DNA from 3 places in the Branchiibius hedensis genome. Region 1 is predicted to be linked to each of the others. Evidence: predicted binding sites of a transcription regulator. Region 1 holds the regulator's gene; each other region holds the start of a gene.
What was found. Region 1 encodes HrcA, which represses chaperone genes, less so after heat shock. Its sites were predicted from a motif close to TTNGCACTCGNNNNNNNCGAGTGCNAA; they were not measured.
Positions count from the first base shown of each region.

Region 2: the regulator HrcA is predicted to act here: its motif matches at 1,594-1,620, upstream of groL (chaperonin GroEL).
Region 3: the regulator HrcA is predicted to act here: its motif matches at 2,255-2,281, upstream of groES (co-chaperone GroES).

Region 1 is NZ_UESZ01000001.1:1,707,973-1,712,219, forward strand. Features, by position in the region: gene DR843_RS08365 (PhoH family protein) at 1-207, opposite strand, end outside; gene DR843_RS08370 (16S rRNA (uracil(1498)-N(3))-methyltransferase) at 220-969, opposite strand; gene dnaJ (molecular chaperone DnaJ) at 974-2,104, opposite strand; gene hrcA (heat-inducible transcriptional repressor HrcA) at 2,110-3,129, opposite strand; gene DR843_RS08385 (DUF3097 domain-containing protein) at 3,225-4,085, shown strand; gene DR843_RS08390 (NUDIX hydrolase) at 4,078-4,247, shown strand, end outside.
Region 2 is NZ_UESZ01000001.1:2,713,416-2,717,662, forward strand. Features, by position in the region: gene groL (chaperonin GroEL) at 1-1,462, opposite strand, end outside; gene DR843_RS13125 (CDP-alcohol phosphatidyltransferase family protein) at 1,711-2,313, shown strand; gene DR843_RS13130 (phosphatidate cytidylyltransferase) at 2,310-3,233, shown strand; gene DR843_RS13135 (lysophospholipid acyltransferase family protein) at 3,230-4,247, shown strand, end outside.
Region 3 is NZ_UESZ01000001.1:2,386,739-2,390,985, forward strand. Features, by position in the region: gene groL (chaperonin GroEL) at 98-1,711, opposite strand; gene groES (co-chaperone GroES) at 1,810-2,103, opposite strand; gene DR843_RS11540 (NAD(P)H-dependent oxidoreductase) at 2,421-2,960, opposite strand; gene DR843_RS11545 (TetR/AcrR family transcriptional regulator) at 3,059-3,658, shown strand; gene DR843_RS11550 (hypothetical protein) at 3,660-4,247, shown strand, end outside.

The DNA.
Region 1 (4,247 bases):
GTCGAGTAGCTCCTCGACGAGGGCCATGTCGGCGCTGTCCCCCTCCAACCGGAAGGCGTTGCCGCGCACGTGAATTCCCAGATGCGGGAAGGCCTGCTCCATGGTCCGCAGCAACTCATCGCGCGGGCCCAGCAGCGCGACCATCGAGACACCGGCGGGGATCTCGACGGTGTGGGTGGGTGTTTTCGGCTGATCCTGATCGGTCATCGTCTCGTCATTCTAATGCGGTGCGTCAGTCCACCGGGTTCGCGCGAGCAGCACCGCCAGCGCGGCGGGACCGGCGCTGGACGAGCGCAGCACGGTGTGTCCGAGCCGGACGCTGATCGCTCCGGCCTCGGTGAGCGCAGCCAGTTCGGCAGGTGAAATGCCGCCTTCGGGGCCCACCACGACCAGCACCTCCCCGTCCGCAGGTAGGTCAACGGCCGAGATGGGGGTGGTCGCCTCTTCGTGCAGGACGAGCGTGAGCCGACCACTCGACGTACGCCGGGCCAGGCCTTTGGAGTCCACCGGCGCCTCCACGACGGGGATGGTCGCGCGACGCGACTGCTTGGCGGCCGCGCGCACCACACTGCGCCACTTGGCCAGGGCCCGCTCACCGCGGGGTCCGCGCCACTGCACGATGCTGCGGTCGGCCTGCCACGGCACGATCGTGTCGACGCCGAGTTCGGTGGCGGCCTCGATGGCCTGGTCGTCGCGGTCACCCTTGGCCAGCGCCTGCACCAAGGTGAACGCGGGCGCGGGGTCGGCCTCGCGGCGTACCTGCTGGATCCGCACCTGCAGACTCGGTCCGTCGACGGTCTCGACCACGCCGGTCAGCACCAGCCCACCACCGTCGGCGAGTTGGATGGGTTCGCCGGCCGTCAGCCGTCGCACGACCGCAGCGTGCCGACCCTCCTCCCCGGCCAGCAGCACCAGGTCGCCGACCCGGGAACCGGCAAGGTCGTCGGCGAAGAACAGCGGTGCGGTCACCGGACTACTTCCAGGCGTCCTTCAACCGGCCGAACAGACCCTTGTCGGCGCGCTGGAAGACCGGTTCGGGTCGCTCCTCGTCGCGAACCTTGGCCAGTTGCCGCAGCAACTCCTCCTGCTCGGGGTCCAGCTTGGTGGGCGTGCGCACATTGAGGTGCACCATCAGGTCGCCGCGGCTGGTGGTCCGCAGGTGGGTCACGCCGAGCCCGGCGAGGGTCACGACGTCGCCGGCCTGGGTGCCCGGTTTGACCGCGACGTCGCGCGGCCCGTCCAGAGTGTCCAGGCTGAGCGTCGTGCCCAGCGCGGCAGCGGTCATCGGCAGATCGACGCTGCAGTGCAGGTCGTCCCGGCGCCGTTCGAAGGTGGGGTGCTTGGTGACCCGGATCTCGACGTACAGGTCGCCCGCCGGTCCCCCGCCCGGGCCGACCTCGCCGTGCCCGGACAACTGGATCCGGGTGCCGGTGTCGACGCCCGCGGGCACCTTGATCGAGATGGTCTTGCGGTCGCGGACCCGGCCCTCGCCGGAGCAGTCGAAGCACGGGTCGGTGATGACCTCGCCGTAGCCGCGGCACGCCTGGCACGCCCGGGCGGTCATGACCTGGCCGAGGAAGGTGCGCTGCACCTGCTGGACCTGCCCGGCGCCCTTGCAGACGTCGCAGGTACGTCGACCGGTGCCGGGCCGTGAACCGTCCCCGTGGCAGGTCTGGCAGACCACGGCGGTGTCGTAGGTCAGGTCCTCGGCGCCACCGAAGACGGCGACCTTGAGGTCAATGTCCAACGGCAGCAAGGCATCCTGACCGCGCTGCACCCGCGAGCGCGGGCCGGCGCCACCACCGGCGGCGCCCGCGCCGCCGAAGAAGGCGTCCATCACATCGGAGAAGGAGAATCCGGCACCGAAGCCGGCCGGTCCGCCGCCGCCGGCCGCAAACGGGTCGGCGCCCATGTCGTAGGACTGGCGCTTCTCGGGGTCGGACAGGACTTCGTAGGCCTGCGAGACCTTCTTGAACTGCTCGGCGGCATCCTCGCCCGGGTTGACGTCCGGGTGCAGTTTGCGGGCCAGCCGCCGGTAGGCGCGCTTGATCTCCTCCGGCGAAGCGTCCCGGGAGACGCCCAGGTCGCCGTAGTAGTCGTTCACTGATGTCACTCCAGAATCTCTGAGACGTAACGGGCGACCGCGCGGACGGCGGCCATCGTGGCGGGGTAGTCCATCCGCGTCGGTCCGACGACGCCTAGACCCCCGGTTTGATAAGTCGTGCTGATCACCGAGGTGCTCTGCAGGTCGGCGACGTCGTTCTCGGCGCCGATCCGCACCATCACCAAGTTGTCACCGTCTGCCTCGAGGTGGCCGAGCAGTTTCAGCAGGATGACGTGCTGTTCCAGGGCCTCCAGCACCGGCGCCAAGGTGCGTACGTCGGTCGCGGACTTGGCCAGGTTGGCCCGGCCCGCCATGACCACCCGCTCGTCGCCCAGGATCTGCAGCGCCGAGGTCACCTCGGCCAGGATCTGGCCGAGCATGCCCTGGTCGGCCTGCGGCAGCTGCTGGGCCAGCGGCACCGCGAGGTCGTTGATCGCGCTGACCGCGTCGGTGCGTCGTCGGCCGACGACGGCCTCGTTGACCCGGGTACGAAGCTGGGCGAGCAGGTCGGTCTGATCGGTGAGGTCCGAGGGCACCGGCACGACGCGTTGTTCGACGCGCCCGGTGGACAAGATCAGCACCACCAGCAGCCGGTTGCCGGCCATCGGGACCAGCTCCACGTGCCGCACGCTCGCGGACGTCACCGACGGGTACTGCATCACGGCGACCTGATTGGTCAGCGACGCAAGCAGCCGGGTGCTGCGGTCGACCACGTCGTCGAGGTCCACCGATTGGGCCAGGAAGGTCTGGATGGCGGACTTCTCCGCGCGGCTGAGCGGTTTGACGGTGCTGAGCCGGTCCACGAAGAGCCGGTAGCCGGCATCCGTGGGGATTCGCCCGGCGGAGGTGTGCGGGGCACTGATCAGCCCGTCGTCCTCCAGTGCGGCCATGTCGCCGCGCACCGTGGCCGCGCTCACCCCGAGTTGGTGGCGCTCCAAGAGGGCCTTGGAGCCGACCGGTTCCGAGGTGGCCACGTAGTCCTGGACGATGGCCCGCAGCACTTCCAGACGGCGTTCTTCGCTCACGGCATCCTCCTTCGCCAGTTGGTCGTTGGCACTCGTGTTGTTCGAGTGCCAAGTCTACGTCTGAAAAAGGGCTGCGTTGCTCTACCGTTGCCGTCGTGACCTCCGATCGGTACGGCGCTGACGTCCTCTCCGGCGACTGGCGGGCGCACGGGCGAACCCGCTCCCGCGAACAGAGCGCCGATCCGGGCCTGGTCGTGGAGGACCTGGAGACCGGCTGGTGTGGCGCCGTCGTACGCGTCGAGAAGGCTGGTGGCATGCACGTGGTGCACCTGGAGGACCGGCACGGGAAGACCCGCGCGTTCCGCCTCGGTCCGGGCTTCCTGGTCGAAGGGCAACCCGTGGTCCTCACCGCCCCCCGGGCCGCCTCGGCTCCCGCGCGTCCGTCCCGTACGGCGAGTGGCTCGGTGGCCGTCGACACCGCCGCCCGCGTCGCGGTGGGCTCGCGGATCTTCGTCGAGGGACGCCACGACGCGGAACTGGTGGAGAAAGTGTGGGGAGACGACCTGCGGGTGGAAGGTGTCGTCGTCGAACTCCTCGAAGGTGTCGACCATCTCCAGGACGTGATCGCCGCCTTCTCCCCCGGCCCCGGCCGCCGGATGGGGGTGCTGGTGGATCACCTCGTGACCGGCAGCAAAGAAGATCGCCTGGTGCGCTCGGCGCTGGCGGCGTACGGCGGCTCGGACGTCCTGGTCGTCGGTCATCCGTTCGTGGACGTGTGGCAGTCGGTCCGCCCCGACCGCCTCGGCTGGTCCAGTTGGCCGGTCATCCCCCGCTCCATCGAATGGAAGAAGGGTGTTCTGGCGCAGCTCGGCTGGCCGAACTCCTCCCAGGCGGACGTGGCGACCGGCTGGAAGAAGATCCTCGGCACGGTCCGCAGCTACTCCGACCTGGAACCGGAACTGCTCGGCCGGGTCGAGGAACTCATCGACTTCGTCACCGACCCCGGCGATGGCTGACCCGGCCGCCGGCATTCGCGCCGAACTCGTTGCGGTCGTCGTCGCGGTCACCGGTGGCACGACCGGCGCGGTGGTGCCACGAGTCCTGGCCGGCGGCCGTCCCCCCGCGTTGCCGTCGGGACCGCTGCGCACGGATCACGACTCGCTGCAGGAGGGCGCACG
Region 2 (4,247 bases), 1.0 Mb from region 1:
CGACCATGTTGACGTACTCACCGGTCGCAGCGTTCAGACCTTCACCGGCGGGCAGGTTGCGGACCTTCTCCACCACGACGCCCGGCTCGAGCCCGGCGTTCAGCGCGATCTGCTTCAGCGGAGCCTCGGCGGCAACGCGCACGATGTTCGCACCGGTCGCCTCGTCACCTTCCAGCTTCAGGTCGGCGAACGCAGCGTCCGTCGCCTGCAGCAGAGCCACGCCACCACCGGCGACGATGCCCTCTTCGACGGCAGCCTTCGCGTTGCGGACGGCGTCCTCGATGCGGTGCTTGCGCTCCTTCAGCTCGACCTCGGTCGCAGCACCCGCCTTGATGACGGCCACGCCACCGGCCAGCTTGGCCAGGCGCTCCTGCAGCTTCTCGCGGTCGTAGTCAGAGTCGCTGTTCTCGATCTCGGCGCGGATCTGGTTGACCCGGCCGGCGATCTGCGACGCGTCGCCGGCACCCTCGACCACGGTGGTCTCGTCCTTGGTGACGACGACCTTGCGGGCGCGCCCCAGCAGCTCCAGCTCGGCGGTCTCCAGCTTGAGGCCGACCTCCTCGGAGATGACCTGGCCACCGGTCAGGATCGCGATGTCCTGCAGCATGGCCTTGCGGCGGTCACCGAAGCCCGGCGCCTTGACGGCGACCGACTTGAAGGTGCCGCGGATCTTGTTGACGACCAGCGTGGACAGGGCCTCGCCGTCGACGTCCTCAGCGATGATGACCAGCGGCTTGCCGGACTGCATGACCTTCTCCAGCAGCGGCAGCAGGTCCTTCACGGTGCTGATCTTGGAGTTGACGATGAGGATGTAGGGGTCCTCCAGGACCGTCTCCATGCGCTCGGTGTCGGTCACGAAGTAACCGGAGATGTAGCCCTTGTCGAAGCGCATACCCTCGGTGAGCTCCAGCTCCAGACCGAAGGTGTTGCTCTCCTCGACGGTGATGACGCCTTCCTTGCCGACCTTGTCCATGGCCTCGGCGATCAACTCACCGATCTGCGGGTCAGCAGCGGAGATGGACGCGGTCGCAGCGATCTGCTCCTTGGTCTCGATCTCCTTGGCGTTGTCCAGCAGCGCCTGGCTGACACCAGCAACCGCGCCTTCGATGCCGCGCTTGAGCGCCATCGGGTTCGCGCCGGCGGCGACGTTGCGCAGGCCCTCGCGGACCATGGCCTGGGCCAGAACGGTGGCGGTCGTCGTACCGTCACCGGCGACGTCGTCAGTCTTCTTGGCAACTTCCTTGACCAGCTCGGCGCCGATCTTCTCGTACGGCTCGTCGAGCTCGATCTCCTTGGCGATGGACACACCATCGTTGGTGATCGTGGGGGCGCCCCACTTCTTCTCGAGCACCACGTTGCGGCCCTTGGGGCCCAGCGTCACCTTGACGGCGTCGGCGAGGGTGTTCATACCCCGCTCGAGGCCGCGGCGCGCCTCTTCATCGAAAGCAATCAACTTAGCCATGTGCGGTAGTCCTCCCACACGTCGCGTTACGGGTTGGCCGCATGACGCCCGCGACGGACGAGCCGAGCCGGTGAACTCACGTCATCCACCCGCTGAGGCCCTCGCCCTGCGGCCACTTGTCTTACTGAGTTTTGTCACTCTCAAGGCGAGAGTGCTAATGCCATTATTGGCACTCTCGGCCTGTGAGTGCAAACGATTCGGACCCCCGATCGTGCTTGGATGGGTGGACGTCGCCTGGGAGGGGTCCGGTGCAAGGTCTGTACGCGCTCAAACCGTGGTACGCCCGTCGTCTGCAGGTCATCACCGATGACGCAGTACGCCGTGGCATCTCTCCCGACGTCTTCACTCTGATCGGCGTACTGGGTGCCGTCGCCGCCGCCCTGGTGATCTGGCGCGGCTGGTGGTGGGCTGCGCTGATCGCCCTGGCCATCCGCCTGGCCGGTGCCAACCTCGACGGGGCGGTCGCGCGCGCCCGCGGGGTGAGTCGGCCGTGGGGATTCGTGCTCAATGAGATCGGCGACCGGCTCAGCGACCTGTTGATGTTCGCCGGACTGACCGCGTTGGCTGCCCGTGAGTACGCCGGGTGGTCCAGTCCGCAGGTCGGTTACGTTCTCGTGGCCGCAGTGGCCGCCACCCTGCCCACCTTCGCCTCCCTGGCCGCCGCCGGCGCGGGCGCCACCCGGCGCAACGGCGGACCCTTCGGCAAGACCGAGAGGTGCCTGGTCGCCGTACTCGCCACTGCCTTCCCTGGCGCCCTGACGTTCTGGGCGGCCCTGATCGTCATCGGCTCCTTGGGTACGGCGATCGCCCGGCTGAGCGCGACCCACCGGGAGTTGGTGGCCGCCTCGTGAAACTTCCCGACGCTCTGGTCGACTGGTACGTCGAACTGCTGCACCTGGACCGCAGTTCACTACGGCTCGACCTCGATGCCGGACCGTTCTCCATCCATCTGGGCGGCCGGGGCGTTTTCTACCTGATCGTCACGGTCGCGATCCTGGCGCTCGCCGGTGTCGCAGTGCTCCTCTCCGGCAAGCAGGAGCTGCGCCAGAAGTGGCTGACGTGGGTCTTGATCCTGCCGGTCGTCGGCATCCCGATCTGGTTGGGCAAGGGCACCACTGCAGCGCTGGCGATCGTGTTGGCGGTGATCGCCAGCGCCGAGTACTCCCGGATGATCGCGCTGCCCCGGCCGGAACGACTCATCCTGTTGGCGTGCGCCATCGCCTACCCGTTGCTGGCGTGGCTGCACCCGGCCTATCTGGCCCTTGTCCCCCTCGTGGTCCTGCTGTGTGCGTTGCCGTCGATCTTCGAGGGCGATCTGAGTGACGGGGTGCGTCGGACGGCGTTCGCCGGGTTCGGCACGGTGTGGATCGCGTGGTCGCTGGCCCACCTGGTGATCCTGTGGGAGAACGCGTTCCTGGTCTGCTTCGCCGCGGCTGCCACGGATGTGGCTGCGTGGTGCGGCGGGAAGGGATTCAAACGGTTCGCCTGGGGTGCGCGCCCGCTGTCTCCGCTCAGCCCGAACAAAACCGTCGGTGGTCTGGCGGGGGCCGTGATCGGCGCGGTGGTCGTCCTCACGCTGCTGGGCACCATCTCCGTCGGCCTGGTGATCGCGGTCGCCTTCGGCGGGGTGCTCGGTGATCTGTTGGAGTCGATGTTCAAACGACAGGCTGGAGTGAAGGACGCCGGCGACTGGTTGCCTGGTTTCGGTGGGCTGCTGGATCGGATCGATTCGCTGCTTCTGGTGCTACCGCTGGCGGCGGTGCTGTCATGAGGTTGCTCCCCAACCAGCGGATCCACCTACCGAGCCGGTTGCGTCGCGGGCTCTGGCGGGGTGCCTGCGCGCTGGCCGGTGGCCTGACCGTGTCCGGGCAGCTTCCAGCCAGCCCTGATGGTCGCGGCCGGATCCTGGTCGCCAACCACTCCTCGCACGCCGACACCGCCGCGTTGATGGCCGGTCTGCCGCCGAGCGGCAAACCGGTGTTCGCGGCAGCCGCCGATTACTGGTTCGACGTGTGGTGGCGCCGAGCGTTGATCACGGGACTAGCTGGCGGGTTGCCGGTGCGCCGGCACGAACATGGCGCGTACGCCGGTCTGCTGGCTGCCGCTCGCGAGGCCGTTGACGATGGCCGCACCGTGGTCCTCTACCCCGAGGGGACCCGCAGCACGGACGGTTCTGTCGCCGAATTCGCTTCTGGGGCATCCCGACTCGCCCACGATCTCAACGTCCCCGTCGTACCCGTGGCGCTCTTGGGCACCGGTGACGTGCTCCCCAAACGCGGCCGCTTCCGCCCGGCGCCGATGCAGATCCGGATCGGCGCGGCGATGCACGAACCAACACCGGAGCAACTGCGCACCCGGGTCAGCGCCCTCCTGGGGCTCGGCCCAGCAGAGACCAAGACGTCGCGGACCTGGCGCGCCGTGCACTCCTTGGTCGAGAGCCGGTGGGGCCTGCTGCTCGCCGGTGGCTGGGGTTTTGCTGAAGCGATCAGCTGGCCGGTGATGGCCGAGATGTCGCTGGTGTTCTTCGCCGCCGCCGAACCGTCGCGCATTCCGAAGTTCTCCGGCGCGCTCATCGCCGGCTCGCTGACCGGTGTGCTGGTCAACACGGTCGCCGCCCGCAACGGCCGGACCTTCCCTGCGCCGTGGACCACACCGCGGATGTGGCAGACCGCTGCGCGCGACCTGCGCGAGGAGGGTCCGCGGGGCATCCTGCATCAAGCGCTCAACGGGGTGCCGGTGAAGGTCTACGCGCGCACCGCTGGTGAACTGCGTTGCAGTCTGGTGC
Region 3 (4,247 bases), 680 kb from region 1:
GCCTCAGTGCCTTCTGAGGCACTCCTCACGCTCCACTACGGCCGCCGACTCGGCTAGCGCCTCGTCGACAACCTCCGTTTCACGCTTCGTCGTCGCCTCAGTGCCCGTGTCCGTGGCCGTGACCGGCCTCAGCCTCTTCCTCTTCGGGCTTGTCGACGACCAGCGTGTCCGTGGTCAGCACCATCGAGGCGATGGAGGCCGCGTTGAGAAGCGCGGACCGGGTCACCTTGACCGGGTCGATGACACCGGCACCCACCAGATCGCCGTACTCCCCGGTGGCGGCGTTGAGGCCGTTGCCGACGGGCAGCTCGCCCACCTTGGAGACGGCGACGTAGCCTTCCAGACCGGCGTTCTCGGCGATCCAGCGCAGCGGCTCGACGACCGCCTTGGCCACGATCGAGGCACCGGTGGCCTCGTCGCCTTCGAGCGCGAGGTTCTGCAACGCAGCGGCAGCGTGCACCAGGGCCGAACCGCCACCGGCGACGATGCCCTCCTCGATCGCGGCGCGGGTCGCGGAGACGGCGTCCTCGATGCGGTGCTTCTTCTCCTTCAGCTCCACCTCGGTGTGCGCGCCGACCTTGATCACGCAGACCCCGCCGGCCAGCTTGGCCAGGCGCTCCTGCAGCTTCTCGCGGTCCCAGTCGGAGTCGGTGCGCTCGATCTCGGACTTCAGCTCGGCCACGCGGCCGGTGACGTCCTCGGGCGCGCCCTGACCGTCGATGATCGTGGTGTTGTCCTTGGTCACCACCACGCGGCGGGCCTGACCCAGCACCTCCAGACCGACCTGGTCCAGCTTCAGACCGACCTCTTCGGCGACGACCTGGCCACCGGTGAGGATCGCGATGTCCTGCAGCATGGCCTTGCGGCGATCCCCGAAGCCCGGCGCCTTGACCGCGACCACGTTGAAGATGCCCCGGATCTTGTTGACGACCAGCGTGGACAGGGCCTCGCCGTCGACGTCCTCGGCGATGACGACCAGCGGCTTGCCGGACTGCGCGACCTTCTCCAGCAGCGGCAGCACGTCGGCGATCGCGGAGATCTTGCCCTGGTTGATCAGGATGTAGGCGTCCTCCAGGACGGCCTCCATGCGCTCGGGGTCGGTGACGAAGTAGGCGCTGATGTAGCCCTTGTCGAACTGCATACCCTCGGTGAAGTCCAGCTCGGTGGTCGCCGTCGCCGACTCCTCGATGGTGATGACACCGTCCTTGCCGACCTTGTCGAACGCGTCGGCGATCAGACCGCCGATGGTCGCGTCCTGGGCGGAAAGCCCTGCGACAGAGGCGACCTCGTCGCGGCCGTCGACCTCACGGGCGTTGGCCAGCAAGCGGTCGTTGACCGCAGCGACGGCCTTGTCGATGCCGCGCTTCAGGCCGGCGGGGGCTGCGCCCGCAGCGACGTTACGCAAGCCCTCCTTGACCATGGCCTGGGCGAGAACGGTCGCAGTCGTCGTACCGTCACCGGCCACGTCGTTGGTCTTGGTGGCCACTTCCTTGGCCAGCTGCGCGCCGAGGTTCTCGTAGGGGTCCTCGAGCTCGACCTCACGGGCGATGGTCACCCCGTCGTTGGTGATCGTGGGGGCGCCCCACTTCTTGTCGATGACGACGTTGCGGCCCTTGGGGCCGAGCGTCACCTTGACGGTGTTGGCGAGGGCGTCAACCCCGCGCTCCAGAGACTTGCGCGCCTCGTCGTTGAATTCCAGCGTCTTTGCCATTACAGATTCCTTTCGTCAACGCAGGCGCCCCGGCCGTGGCCCGTTGTGTCCGCGAGGGACTCTGGGCGCACGAGCCGGGGCGCTGCGTGTGAGGTTCGTCAGCCGACAACCGCGAGGACGTCGCGCGCGGACAGGATCAGCAGCTCCTCGCCGCCGTACTTGACCTCAGTGCCGCCGTACTTGGAGTAGATGACCTTGTCACCAACGGCGACGTCCAGCGGCACGCGCTGGCCCTTGTCGTCGATGCGGCCCGGGCCGATCGCCAGGACTTCGCCCTCCTGGGGCTTCTCCTTGGCGGTGTCCGGGATGACCAGACCGGACGCGGTGGTTTGCTCGGCCTCGACCGACTTGACCACGATGCGGTCTTCGAGCGGCTTGATGTTCACCGACACGGTGGGACCTTCCTCTTGGATTCGTTGCGTTTGAGGGTGCGTCCGCCTCGTGGTTTCCGCCGGTTTCGCGGGGCCGCCGTCGCGGGGGTCGACCCTGGTCTGCCGTTAGCACTGTCCGAGGCGGAGTGCTAACTCTGAATCTAGGCGCGCGTTGGCACTCATGCAAGCCGAGTGCCAACCCTTTCCCGTACGCCGAGAGCGAACCCCCGCACGCACGTCACTCGCGCGCGTTGTGCCGCCACCAGGGACCGCGACAGCACAACGCACCCCCACTCGGGCTGGTTATGCCGCAGGTGGGGGTGCGTCAGGCGTCAGATTCAGGCGGCGACGGGTGCTTCGGCCTCCACCAGCGCCAGCAGGGCCGCGGCGAAGCGGTCCTGGATCTCCGCGCTGAAGACGTCAACGTCGATCGCGGTCTGCGACACGATGGCGTCCTCCAGCACGTGCGCTCCGGCGATCTTGGCCGAGCGCGCGGCGTCCGCGTGCGACCACTTGCCGCCGAACGGCGTGGGGGTGGTGCCGACGACGGTGAACGGCTTGCCCACGATCGCGCCGGCGCCGTAGGGGCGGGACAACCAGTCGATGGCGTTGTTCAGGACGGCCGGCATCGTGCCGTTGTATTCCGGCGTGACCGCGAGCACGCGGTCCGCGGCAGCGACCTTGTCGCGCACTGCGGCAGCAGCCGCCGGCACGCTCGCCTCGGTGTCGATCTCCTCGTTGTAGAACGGCAGATCGGCCAGGCCGTCGACGATCACCAGGTCCACACCCTCGGGTGCGTTGTCGCGCAGGGTCTCGGCGAGGCGGCGGTTGACGGAGTCGGCGCGCAGGCTGCCGACGAGGACGGCGACGGTGGTCATGGGGGTTCTCCTAGAAAGTCTGAAATGGGGTACGCTGACGATTAAACGGACCGCGGTCCGCTTTGTCAATTGCCCTCAACCGTAGAGTGATCCACGTCATGTCCAAGCCGATGCCGTTGCCGTTGCCGGTGGCCTTCGGCGCGCCCACCGAACGTGCCGACGCAGCGCGCAACCGCGAAGCGCTGCTCTGCGCCGCCCGGCAGATCGTCGCCGCCGAAGGCATCGACGCCCTCACCATGGATCGCCTGGCCGCGTCGGCCGGTGTCGGCAAGGGCACCGTCTTTCGCCGGTTCGGCTCGCGCGAAGGCGTCATGGGCGCCCTGCTCAACGAGCACGCCCGGGCCTGGCAGGAGAGCGTCATCTCCGGCCCACCGCCGCTGGGCCCGGGAGCCGGTCCACGGGAGCGACTCATCGCGTTCGGTGCGTCGCTGTTCGAGCTGAACCGCAGCAGCACCGAGCTGATCGCCGCGGCCGGCGAATCGGTCCAACGCTCCTACGCCACAGAGAGTTTCATCGCCACTCACGTGCGCTACCTGCTGCGGTCAGCTGGCGTCACCGGCGATCTCACGCTGCTGGCCGTCGCCCTCATCGCGCCCCTCGACCGCCGGATCCTTGACCAACAGGTGCGGATCGAGCACATGGACCGCGACCGGATCCTCGCCGGCTGGGCCGACCTCGTCGACCGGATCCTGGCCTGAGGTGTTTCAGCTGATCCTGCCGGAGACCATGCCCGACGTCCTCGCTGCCGAGGGCAACCAGGAGGCACCCATCTCCGCGGACGCAGCCGCCACCCGCACCCGGGCTGACTACGGCCGCGTATCGCGCTGGGCACTGGGCCTGGTGGGCACCGCGGGCGCCACCTTCGCCATCCTGCTCACCGGAGCCGCCCTGGCCATGCTCGAGACCGGCGACCACGCCCCGGCCGCCGCGCCCTTCGCTCTGGTCGCGCTCGCGATCGGGATCCCTTGCACCTGGCTGCTTTTCGCGCTGCACCGCTCGGGTCGACGCCTGGCCCGGGCCGCCGGCTTCTGGGCCGACCTGCCCTACCGCGTCGGCCAGCGGACGCCCACCAACCGCGATTGGTTCGCGGCTCGGTACGTGAGTTGGGAAGCCGACCTCATGCTGCGGATGATCACCGTGGTGTTCGCCGCGCTGGGCGCGATCTTTGCGCTGTTCCTGACCGTTGGTGCCATCGTCCGGGCGGACCCAGCCTCGTTCGTGATCATGGCGGCGGCGGAGACGGTACTTCTCGCAGCCGTCTGCGCTGGACAGTTCGGCGGCGTCCAG